Regions from separate parts of the Sporolactobacillus pectinivorans genome, predicted to be linked through region 2. Evidence: riboswitches for the same ligand, from Rfam matches in the RefSeq annotation. Region 2 holds a riboswitch; each other region holds the start of a gene.

Region 1 (3,085 bases), 1.0 Mb from region 2:
CAAGGCACAATGTTTCTCCACTGTCTACATGCAGACTGACATCATGGACGAGAATCCGGTCTTCTGAATGAACCGTATATGTGGTATCAAGATGGTTTATCTCAAGCAAATGATCCATCAATGCTCATTCCCTTATGCCATTCTCCTATTTTTCCCACTTTTCAACATTGTTGAAGGAACCATAAATATGCGGTTCAGCGTGCTTAAGCTCTTTATTGTAAGCGCCGAGTGAGCGTAAAACATATGCCGAGTAAAGAGGAACATCATTTTGAACAATTTTATCAATGTTGCTGTACAGCTTTTTAGTTTCTTCCGTACTTTTCGCTGACTGAATCTTGGAAAGATTTGCGGCCAGTTCACTATTTTTATATTGCGGCCAGTCTCCATCACTATTGACGATCCAATCGACGTCCGGATAAGGGTCAATCGGAGATAAAGTATATTGAACGGCGAACAAATCAAATTTATGCTTCGCAGCTTTGGCCAGAAGATTGGAAAGATCCTGAGTCTGTACATTTACATTAATACCAATGGTCTTCAGATCGGCTGCAATAATATTAGCTGCCTGGACGAAAGTACTGTCACCGGAATCAACAAGAAAAGTCAATTGTTTTGATTTGTCCCAATGTGCTTCTTTAACCAGTTTTTTTGCCTGATCCAAATCAAACTTGACCGGCTTGATCGATGAGTCAAAGTATGGGCTGTAAGACGTAACGAAGCCATCAACTACCTCACCGTTTCCATTCAGTAAACTTTTCACGATCTGTTCTCGATTTGTAGCCAGTTGAATGGCCTTTCTAATTCGCACATCAGAAATTGTTTTGGTATTTAATAAAACGAGCTGATTCGTCAATGGCTGCTCTAAGACTGTTTTTACATTGCTTAATTTTTGAACGTTTTTATAATCTTCTTGTGGAAAGACACCCAATGTTTGTTGAACAAAATCAATTTCTCCAGATTTAAGCCCAGGATACAGTTGGCTTGCCGGAACAACTTTTAGGTTTAGATATTTAATTTTGGGTGCGCCTTTCCAGTAATTCTCGTTTGCCGTATAAGAGATATAATGATTCGAATCGTAATTTATCAATCTGTAAGGACCGCTGATTACGGTCGGTTTATTGAACCAGCTGTATTTGCTTAATTTATCAGGACTCACATTTTTTAGAACGTGCTTTGGAATTGTAAACAGATATCGCCCTATAGTATTATCAAAGGTTGCGAGCGACAGCGGGCTCTTTGTAATAAACGCTACTGTTTTATTGTCTACCTTTTTCAGGCCTGCGATATTCTTCGCCCCTTCCGGAGAATTTCCATTTTCATCAAATCCTTTTAATGCAGCATATCCGCCAATATTTACATTTCCGACCTTGGGATCGGTTAATCTCAGAACAGAGAAAATCACATCATCCGCTGTGATATCCTGACCATCCGACCACTTTGCATTTTTATTAATTTTGACGGTAAATGTCCGATTATCTTTTGTTGTAATGCTGTTCGCCAGCTGGCCGACAACATTCAGCTTGCTATCCAGTTCAATTAACGGCAGAAAACTGAACCCGATCGCGTATTTGCTTAATTCAGTAGCATCTATTAACAACGGATTGATCGTTGTCAATGAATCGGTAACGCCAATATTGACAACATTTTTATTAATCTTATTTCCAGTCGTCCCGCCGGGCGCACTGCTGCATCCTGTGAGCATTAAAATAACTAAAAGAAAAGATAAAATACAAACTATTTCCTTTTTAAATTTCATTGATACGCCTCCTCGTAAATTATTTTTAAATCTATGAAACCGGCTTTATGATTCTCCTGATCTCAATCTGTTCGTCAGTTACATAACAATTGTCTTTGCGAGATATTATTCTTTTATCCTGGCAGAACCGCTGCAGCGCCGATGATCATACCTTGCCATACATTCTGTGATCGTCGCACTCACCTGGCTGAATCAAAAAGATGGGGATTGGTTAACTCTATTGATAGTTTGCGTTTCTGCCCAGTTCTATTGAGCATTATCTGTCCCAATTTAGCTGGGAAAATTTAAAGTTGGGTATATAGAGACATAAATAAGGCTCCTTTTCACAGAATCAGAAAAGCAGCCTTTTTGCCGTCTCTTCTTATCTGTCAGAATTTAATCTGTTGGAATTGACACCATACACACTGTGCTGGTTGTCGGGTTTCATTGGGCCAGTCCCTCCGCCGCTCTTGATAAGAATGTTGATATTCATTTTTAAAAACAGGTCTTGCGAAACGTTTCTGCCTGACCATGCCCGGACGCGTTCCGGACTTTTGTTGCGCTGATCATTAGCTAAATTATAATTCATACTATTCGTATGTCAATATAATTTATTAAATTGTTTTGCAGTGCAAAGTGGACAGGAAGTCTATAACTGGGCATTAAAGACATTCAGTTACGCAGTTCGCGTTCTGCCGCGCAACAGTGAAATTTATTTGAACGACTGATATGAACCGAAGTCGCATCTAATCCGGAGAAAGTCGCACCTAATTTTTCGAGTCGTTTCGAGCCGTACTGAAATGGTTGCACCTAATTTCCTGGGTTGCATCGAAACGCATGAGGTATTGCTAGATACAGGTACTTTATTTGTTGCGCAGTACGCCCTTACTGCGCAACAATTCAAATAAGTTATCATGACATTCAATTGTTCGGCCACCGTTTTCATGACGAATCAAAAGAAAAAAGAGAACTTTTACGCGCATTGCTGGAACAGCGCTAAAAAATCCTCTGAAGAAAAAAGATGGAAAGACTTTACCTATTGAATGCGGACGGTATATACAGCTAACTCCTTCGAGTTGGCCGTCATCAAGTATTACGAACGAATAACATCATCCGACGTGGGTGCTGTTCTTTCGGCAAATGGGATTCTTTTCGTTTGCCAGATGCAATCAGGCGAGGTTCATACCACATCGCCTGACTTTCCGTGTCGTTGTTTTTTCAAATCCTTTTTCAAGAACTTCAAACACACGGATGTGTTTATAATCCGGCATTTTTTTGTTCACTTCATCAACAATCGATTTTACCATGGCTTGTATTTCTTCTTTTGCAGGAAGATGACCGATTATTTTG
Region 2 (3,085 bases):
AAGGACCACAGCGTGATGGCTTCAATTCCCACTAGTGCGGCAATCGGCGGTCCCATCAGGCTGAGATAGTACGTATGAATAAAACCGGCAATACTGAAGAAAACCATTGCAGGAAGCAGCCAGGCCAACCAGAAAATAGCAAAGGTATGCTGCTGCGTCAATTGCCTCCTGCGAATAAAATCAACGACAAGGCCGATCAATCCGAACAGAGCGAACGGCAGCAGCCAGCTCGCCTGGCCGGACAGAGATTTTGAGAACAAACGGAGTGGGCCGGCCTCCCCGGTACCAAACATGCCGCCCTGCTGCCCCCCTGCCCGCATCATATTTCTCCCCGACATTTCTGCTTGCCCCTGTGGCGGAAACATACTATCTCCGCTTCCAGATTGATCAGTCTTGGAAACAGACGTTCTTGATCGATTGGCGGCGGACGTCCCCCCCTGCATACCTGTACTGCCCGAACTCCGCTGCCCGGTCAGCCGTGAAATCCCATTATAACCGAGAGCCAGTTCAAGTACGGAATTCGTCTGACTGCTTCCGATGTAAGGACGGTTGCTGGCAGGTACCGAATCGACGATCACTGCCCATGACAGGGAAACTGCGGCAAGGACAACGGTAGCCAGTCCTAAGTGGATAAGCTTTTTCTTCCAGCCTGTTTTCATGGCCAGCCAATAGAAAAGATATACGGCCGGAAGTACCATAAACGCCTCGAGCATCTTGACGTTAAAACCAATGCCGACAAGCAGGACACTGATGATCAGCCAGCGCATTTTTCCACTGTCGGCCGCTTTGACAACCGCCCACGCGGCAATCATCAGAGTCAGGATTAAGATACTATCCACATTGTTGGTTCTGGCAACAGTTGTAAAAATCGGTGTCAGTGCCAGTGAAATCCCGCTGATAAAGGCAGCTGTCCGACCGGCTTTCTTCTTGACCATCTGATACAGAATCATGCAGGAGATAACACCTGCCGCTGCTTCCGGGAACAGGACGCTGAAATTGCCGAAACCGAAAATCTTTGCGCTCAACGTCTGAAGCCAGAGTGCGACCGGCGGTTTGTCCACTGTAATAAATCCTGCCGGGTCAAATGACGCATAAAAGAAATTGTGGAAATTCTTCATCATGCTCTTGACCGCTATAGTGTAGTATTCATTTGTTCCGGCCTTGTTTAACAGAAAAAAATTCAAAAGCAGTGAAAAGACAGTAACGGTAAGAAAATAATAATCCAATGTTTTTTTCTTCAACCTGTCCAAGCAAAGTTCCTCCTCAGCCGTTGCGTTTTTGATAGTTCAGAATGGCCATCTCATAGTACGATTGTCACCTAACTGTCTTAAAATAAGCTTAACTTTTCTTTTCTTTTCCATAAAAATGGATAGTGTACCGGGAAACTTAAAACAGCCACCCGTGAAACAGGTGACCGTTTTGAATTTTTACAGATCATCATTCATCAAAAGTATATATGGTTTCATTTCATAGTTGACAACCGTGATTAATGCGTTTATGATGAGGTCAATTGAATAACTTTCCTACTTATCCAGAGAGGCGGAGGGATTGGCCCAATGAAACCTCAGCAACCGGTCGTTGTAGACACGGTGCTAATTCCAATAAGTGTTTTGCTTTGAAGATAAGTTGAGAAGATCTAAAAGATCGCCTTCTCTTCTTTTCTGAAGAGAAGGTTTTATTTTTTCACACAAGAAAGGAGCACATGTTAAATGAGTGCTTTATTACGACAGGTTGTGGAGATTAGACGTCAAGAACTTATTGATCAGCTGATCGAGGCAGATGTATTCAAAAAAGACGGAAAGCAGCTTTTTGAATTGACGTTAACAGAACTGGAAAACGAATACAGATCCCTTCGATCAAGGTCACATTTTTAAAAAAGGACCGACAAAAAATTCAAGCTTTTTTCAGGTCAGAGAAAGCTTTCACCTCCGGTTTTAGATTTGGGTGTTATGCAGATAAAAAGGACCAGGGCAATGAGGATGTTCATTTGGACTATACGATCCTCCGACTGTGAAAACCGATATTTTTTTGTGTGACGACTGATTTATTTACAGGATGACCGATATTTTTCCGTGACGGCTGATTTATTTGTGGGAACCTAATTTTTATTATTCTAGTTTTTATAAATGAGCCGTGGTACGGCAAACGAGTGAGATGAGTCCTTCATTTCATCTCACTCGCTAAGGTTATTGCTGAATTTCATTGCTTCAGTTATACCCGAAAGACACCGGCAAGATTTGTACCAATAGGGCTTCCCATACCGGTACACGCATCCCATCCTGTACGGGCATCATAAGCGTTAGCTTCCCGGCTTGAATCATTATTTCCCTTTGTGATATCTCGCAGTGAAGAACGTGAAGATCCTCCATATAGCGTGGGATTCATAAATCCAACCGGGCGGCCGAGATCCTGATTGATCAGAGCGATAAGTCCTGCCCAAAGCGGTGCAACAGCACTGGTCCCGCCAATGACTGTCCGCTGCCCGTCCACTAAAATCCGGTAACCCGTTTCGGGATCCGCATTGCCGGCAACATCCGGAACTCCGCGACCAACCTTTGCCCCTGGGTTGGCAGAAGGCGGCACTTGAGCGGACATCTGCCATTCGGGAAGAGCAAAATATTGGCTGACGCCGCCTCCCGTGCTACTGTCCGGCCCGTCATTCCAAACGGTTTCGTCCGCAATGACCGCCCCTGTCCCTTCCAGCCTTGTGCCGCCACAGGCAAGATTATTCGGGCTGGATGCGGGAAAATCTACATGAACGAGACCGTCATCGACACCATCAGAAGAACCGCGATCCCCTGCCGCACTGCAAATTGTGACACCGAGCGCACGAGCGTCTTGGAACGCACGATCCATCGCTTGCATCGCCTGTTCTGACCAATTACTCTCCGCACTGCCCCAGCTGATCGAAACAACAGAAGGTTTATTTTCGTTATCATGAACAGCTTTGTTGATTGCATTCAGAAAACCAGCATCCGTATTGGAAGCGAAATAAACAGCGATTTTCACTCCCGGTGCAACCGCCCCCGCTACTTCAATATCCAGAACAACTTCACCATCCGCACCATTGGCGTCCCCAGTCGGC
Region 3 (3,085 bases), 2.6 Mb from region 2:
GCTGAAGTATTTTAATAACAATGTTTACGGCATGCAAATTCTGCTTGAAGTCATGAAAGACAATAATGTGAAGCATATCGTCTTTTCCTCGACTGCTGCGACATATGGTGAACCGGAACAGCTTCCGATTACCGAAGATATGCCGACACAGCCGACCAATCCGTATGGCGAGACGAAACTGACGATGGAGAAGATGATGAAATGGTGCGACCGCGCTTATGGGATGAAGTTTGTTGCACTGCGCTATTTCAACGTTGCCGGAGCGAGCAAGGCGGGAGCTATCGGTGAGGATCACCATCCGGAAACACACCTGATTCCGATCGTGCTGCAGGTGGCGGCCGGCGAGCGGGACAAGATTCTAATTTTCGGGGATGATTATCCGACTAAAGATGGCACTTGCATCCGCGATTATGTGCATATCGAAGATCTGATTGCCGCCCACCGCCTGGCACTCAGCTATCTGCTGAAGGGCGGGAAGAGTGACGTCTTCAATCTTGGTTCGAACGAAGGCTTCTCGGTGAAAGAGATTATTGAAGCCGCGCGCAAAGTGACCGGGGAAACGATTCCGGCTGAAATCGCGCCGCGCCGTGCAGGAGATCCGAGCACATTAATCGCATCATCGGACAAAGCGAAGAAGATACTTGGCTGGAAGCCGGAGCATACAAATATTCCGGAAATTCTGGCGGATGCCTGGGCCTGGCACAGCAGCCATCCGAAAGGCTACGCAGCTTTGGTGGAAAATAAATAAACGTTGTGGACTTCCCGTAACCGGGGAGTTTTTTTTAAGATAAGAAAGCATAAAATTTGAGATTATCACAGAGCTTAATAGCCTTTCCTTTATGGACAAAAATATTTTGAGACATATCTTTTTCAATCGTCACCAATACCGGGAGTATTTTAAGTCCAAGCATAGAACCCGACTTCGCTCAATTCTCCTTAAAGAAGTCGAGAAATTCAGAAACTGCGGTAACTTTAGAAAAGGGTTCAAGCTTTTGGTCTGTGAGGGGTGCCATGATGTTCGAAAACTTCTGTTTCACTGCAAAGGTTGTTTTTGTACCACCTATTCAGTCGGAGTGAGTGGAATGGAGCCGGCTGTTGAAGGAAGATGTCCTGAAGGTCAATCATCGCGGGCTTGCATACCTTTGGATCGCAGGTGAACTTCAATCCGTATGCTGATGAATATAGGGGGTATCACGAAAAAAGGTGAGTGGAAGTCCTATGATTTTATCCCTTTTTCCATGCTTCGCAAACAGTAGCAGACGGTCGTGCTTAAACTCGTTCGTAAACATTTTTATGAGGGGGTTTTTAATGCGACCTTCTATATTTAATGACAATCAAATTAACAATTAATACAATAAAGATCCCTATTGCATAAGCAAAATCTGCCATACTTTTTGTGCGGAAATAAAAATATATATTCATTAGTAACACTACAACAAGCACAGTGATCAGGATAATGAATCCAATATTTTTTGGCTCTTTCATAAAAAACCGCCTTTAAGTAGCAATTGAGTACAGTCTTAATTTTAATACCTTTAGATTTAGTATTCCAATATTTTATTGGATTTATTGAACATATTTACTCCTATATTGCTTGAATAAAGGATCAATATTACTATGTAAAATGTATCTTATACGAAGTAAAATCCATGAATCCTGATCTTATGCAGCTTTTGTCCTTCTTACTTTATTGTGTGGGGGAGTTGAGTATGTCAGTTCTAACCCCGTACTTATTTGTACTATGATGATGGTTCTGGATAAAAAATTTATAAAAAAAATTCGACAAACTTTTGACACAGAATCAATTTCAATGTACAATCAAGTCACTAGCCAATTAAATACTCCTTATCCAGAGTGGCGGAGGGACTGGCCCGATGAAACCCGGCAACCCAATTGATTTTTGATTAGGGTGCCAATTCCTGCAGAATCCGTATATCCGGATTCTGAGAGATAAGAGAAGAATTGAAAATGATCAGCTTCTCTTAACGGAGGAGCTTTTTTCATGCCGTTCTTTTCTGGAGCAGAGTATGGAGATTGCTGGAAACACGAGTAATAACATAAAGATTTGGGGGAAGCACATTGAAAAAGTATGTCAAAGCGTTGTCGTTATTATTGATCCTTGCCTTAGCATTTGCACTTTCAGCATGTGGTAACAGCTCCTCAGCCGGTTTAAGTACGAAAGATATCACTGTGGGTGTAACAGGCGGACCGCATCAGCAGGTCATGGAAGAAGTGGCAAAACTGGCCAAAAAAGACGGCTTGACGATCCATCTGAAAGTTTTTAATGATTATAACCAGCCTAACATTGCCCTTAATGATAACGAACTGGATGCGAACAGCTACCAGACCATGCCCTTCCTGAAGGACCAGATTCAAAATAAGGGGTATAAGATTGCTGCCGCATTCAAAACGGTCGCTTTTCCGATGGGCATCTATTCTAAGAGCATTAAAAATCTGAAAGACCTGAAAAACGGTGACAAAATCGCTGTCCCGAACGATCCTGCCAATGAGCTCCGCGCACTTCAGCTGTTTGAAAAAGCCGGTGTGATCAAATTGAGAACGGGAGCAAATGTTACCGCGACTAAGCGGGATGTGATCAGCAATCCGAAACATCTGCAAATCATTGAACTGGATGCAGCTCAGCTTCCGCAGCAGCTTAACGAAGTTGCAGCCGCAGCGATCAATACGAACTTCGCAATGGGAGCCGGTCTGACGGTGCTGAAGGATTCCATTTTCCATGAACCGCTCATCAACAATCCATATCCGAACTATTTCGTTGTTCGTACGTCTGATAAAAATGACAAAGTAGTTAAAACAATCGAGAAATATTATCATTCACCAGAAGTAAAAACCTTCATCGAAAAACAATTCGGCGGTTCAGTAGTTCCGGAATGGTAAGGAGTTATTGCAATGATTGAATTACATCATGTATCCAAAACATTTGTCGCGGGAAAAAATAAAATTGAAGCGCTGAAAGATGTCTCGCTGGAAATTCAAAAGGGAGAGATTTTCGGCGTTATTGGTTACAGCGGGGCGGGGAAGAGCACGCTGATCCGCTGCGTCAATCTACTGGAACGCCCGACGA
Region 4 (3,085 bases), 1.6 Mb from region 2:
TTCCGGCCCCATGATATAACCGTTTAACAAAATGCCGTAAGCCTTGCTGTTCCGGTCAAGAGTAATATTATTCAGTGCCGTAGGATCTGTTGGTTTCAGCTGAAGATTCAAGCCGATTTTTTTAAACTGTTGCTGGAAATAAAGGGCAATGCTTTCCTGAGCCGGATTATTATTCAGGTAAATAATAGAAAGCGGTTGCTTCGTATCCACTTTGCTCTTACCCAAAAGTTGTCTCGCTTTTGTCAGATTATAAGGATAAGCTTGGACGTTCGTATCCTGGAATTTTACATCGGAAGTAAAGATCGATGAGGCAGGCACGCCGTACTTGCTCGACCCATATGCAGATTTGATAACGTCCTCACGGTTAAGCGCATAGGACAATGCCTGGCGGAATGTTTTGTTTTTAAATGCCGGCACATTCTCATTGAAGACTGCATAGTTCAAGCGATATTCAGGATATGAAATAACTTCTGTATTTCCCCTGCTAGTCACATTCTTTACATCAGCCGGCTGAATGGCTTTCAATTGAATACTTCCATTTTCAAGTGCAAGGTTGGCTGCATTTTGATCTTTTGTAATCTGGAAAATAACTTTATCAAGATGTGCTTTCCCGCCGAAATAATAGTTATTCCGCTGCGTTTCTACATATTGGCCGGATTTATAGGTAACAAACCGGAAAGGGCCGGAACCGACCGGATGATTATTCTTCGTACTCTTCTGGAGATCGCCTTCGTTTTTAAACACGTGCTGCGGAATTGGATAAAGCTGTTCCAGACTTAGCGGAAAAGCCGGTGCCACCGTGGGTAAGGTGAAGACAACCGTATTTTTGTTGATCGCCGCAACTTTTACAGGTTCGTTGTTAAAGACAAAGTTCCCGCGGAGATCACTGTTCTGTTTCGTGTCAAGGATCGAATTCAGCGTGAAGACAATATCATCTGCCGTGAGGGGCGTACCGTCACTCCATTTCAGATTTTTCTTCAGAATCAGCGTATATTTCAGTTGATCCTTTGAGGCGGTCAGCTTATCCGCCAATGCCGGTGTAACGTTTCTCCCGTTGATGTAAAACAGGGGCGAATAGAGCGCCTGTTGAATCGTCAGGGTTACTCGGTCGCTGGCGTAATTAGGGTTCAGAACAAGTGGATCACCGGGTACGGCAACCGTTAACGACCCTCCGTTTTTACTATTGTTTGATGCTGTATTGTTTGACCCGCATGCGCTTAACGTTAATATAAAAATAAGAGCCAAAAGGACAACCAAAGATTTCTTCAAAATCAACTTCCCCCCGCTGTTAACACAATTTCCCCTCTGAAATATAGTCTCTCTAGAATGCAATGGCGGCGCAGGCAGATGATTGATATCTCTATGTCCTCTGCCTACGCTTTTTTCAGCGGCAAAAAAAACAAGCCGCAAAGATAAAAAGGCCTGTTGTTATCCGTCCCTCTCATCTTTTGAACACCATCGTGTTCCTGGAATTAACACCGTGCACCATGTGCTGGTTGTCGGGCTTCACTGGGCCAGTCCCTCCGCCGCTCTAGATAAGAATTATATTCAATTGAGTTGATGTAACTACTATAAAGGGTAAGACTGACGCTGTCAATCATTAAAACCTATTTATTTGATAGAATTAATTTGTATTTTGACAGTATCAAATAACAGCTGATATTTAAATCCCGTTCAATCTGTTTTTTCATAACTGATTTTCTCTTTTTCTGCCCTCAGAATCTTAACATCCCTCGGTGCCAGTTTGATTAGTCTACTTTCCTCACGTCCGGTTAAAAGATCAACAAAGATCGGATCAATGGCGAACATTTTTTCAGTATCGGAATGGTTGAGAATAAAATAGTATTTTATATTGTGGCTTTCACGCACCGTTACTTCCACATCTTCAGGCACGCTCAGTGGCGGGAAAACTTGAGTTCTTTCCATGATGCCGATAAGCAGATGTTTCAGATAGACTGTATCGGGATGAGTGCCGACATAATAGGCCTGTCCCTTTCCGTAGGCATGGCTGGTGACTGCAGGCATACCTGTGAGATAACCGTTTTTGAATGTCGCCAGTGCGCCAGCTCCTCGCAGTTGAATGTACTCTTCCCAGATCCGGATCGATGAATCTCCCCATGGCGTTGCGATTTGGTGAACCTGTCCTTTCTTCATTGGTGCGAATTCCTCAACGTAGATGCCGAGCAGCTCTCGGTATGCCCCGGGATAACCGCCGAGATAGACCCGGTCGGAAAGATCGACAATCCCGCTGAAGAAGTTGGTCAGAAAGATTCCTCCATGCCGGACATATGCTTTCACTTTTTCAGTAAAAGATTGCGGCACCTGATAACTGGCCGGCGCCAGTACAACACGATAAGGTGTTAAATCTTCTTCGAAAGGGACAAAATCAGCACTAATGTTCAGTTCGCGAAGAGTACGGTAATAGGTGCCCAGTTCGGAGGCATACCGGACGAGATTCGATGGTTTTGAACTTTGCTCCAAAGCCCACCAGTTTTCCCAATCAAAAACAATCGCAACTTCCGCCTTGAATGTTGTGCCAACCAGCTCGCGGCACTTTTTCAATTCCTGTCCAAGCGCAGCCACTTCCCGGAAACTGCGGCTGTCTTCATCATTGGAGTGGGGAACCATTCCGCTGTGAAACTTCTCCGCTCCTCCCTGTGATGCCCGCCACTGAAAGAACATGATGCCATCCGCTCCGTGAGCCACCGCCTCATAACTCCACAAGCGCATCTGCCCGGGTGTTTTTACAGCATTTTGTTCCCGCCAATTGACCGCACCGGGCGCCTGCTCCATTAACAAAAAAGGTTGTTTCTTCAGGCTCCGTGTCAAATCATGTGCCATAAAGTATTCATAAGGGACATGCTGGAAGGGATCCGGATAAGCGTCCCATGTGACTAGATCCATCTTCTTAGCCCACATAAAACCGTTGATTGGCTTATGCAGCCCCATCAGATTGGTCATCACCGGAATCCGCGGTGTATAGTTTTTGATGATATCCCGTTCCATTTTAAATAAATCCAGAATGGAATCATTCATAAAACGTTTATAGTCCACCTGCTGATTCGGATTGTGCTGCGCCGGCATT

Evidence for each region. A riboswitch is a leader RNA that binds a small molecule or an ion and turns the genes downstream of it on or off. The one in region 2 is predicted to bind S-adenosylmethionine.
Region 1: it holds a riboswitch for S-adenosylmethionine, as region 2 does, so the genes downstream of both, COP04_RS18225 (ABC transporter substrate-binding protein) here and COP04_RS13030 (Fur-regulated basic protein FbpA) in region 2, are expected to answer to the same signal.
Region 3: it holds a riboswitch for S-adenosylmethionine, as region 2 does, so the genes downstream of both, COP04_RS00470 (MetQ/NlpA family ABC transporter substrate-binding protein) here and COP04_RS13030 (Fur-regulated basic protein FbpA) in region 2, are expected to answer to the same signal.
Region 4: it holds a riboswitch for S-adenosylmethionine, as region 2 does, so the genes downstream of both, COP04_RS05125 (ABC transporter substrate-binding protein) here and COP04_RS13030 (Fur-regulated basic protein FbpA) in region 2, are expected to answer to the same signal.

What each region holds. Positions count from the first base shown of each region.
Region 1 is NZ_NXGA01000001.1:3,727,302-3,730,386, reverse strand. It holds gene COP04_RS18230 (ABC transporter ATP-binding protein) at 1-118, opposite strand, end outside; gene COP04_RS18225 (ABC transporter substrate-binding protein) at 146-1,756, opposite strand; SAM riboswitch class I at 2,115-2,215, opposite strand; gene COP04_RS18220 (AMP-binding protein) at 2,905-3,085, opposite strand, start outside.
Region 2 is NZ_NXGA01000001.1:2,683,261-2,686,345, forward strand. It holds gene COP04_RS13025 (ArnT family glycosyltransferase) at 1-1,250, opposite strand, end outside; SAM riboswitch class I at 1,525-1,628, shown strand; gene COP04_RS13030 (Fur-regulated basic protein FbpA) at 1,710-1,874, shown strand; gene COP04_RS13035 (S53 family peptidase) at 2,212-3,085, opposite strand, start outside.
Region 3 is NZ_NXGA01000001.1:93,563-96,647, reverse strand. It holds gene galE (UDP-glucose 4-epimerase GalE) at 1-748, shown strand, start outside; partial or broken gene COP04_RS00480 (transposase zinc-binding domain-containing protein) at 840-1,253, shown strand; SAM riboswitch class I at 1,843-1,957, shown strand; gene COP04_RS00470 (MetQ/NlpA family ABC transporter substrate-binding protein) at 2,080-2,898, shown strand; gene COP04_RS00465 (methionine ABC transporter ATP-binding protein) at 2,911-3,085, shown strand, end outside.
Region 4 is NZ_NXGA01000001.1:1,045,837-1,048,921, reverse strand. It holds gene COP04_RS05125 (ABC transporter substrate-binding protein) at 1-1,269, opposite strand, end outside; SAM riboswitch class I at 1,439-1,542, opposite strand; gene COP04_RS05120 (beta-galactosidase) at 1,675-3,085, opposite strand, start outside.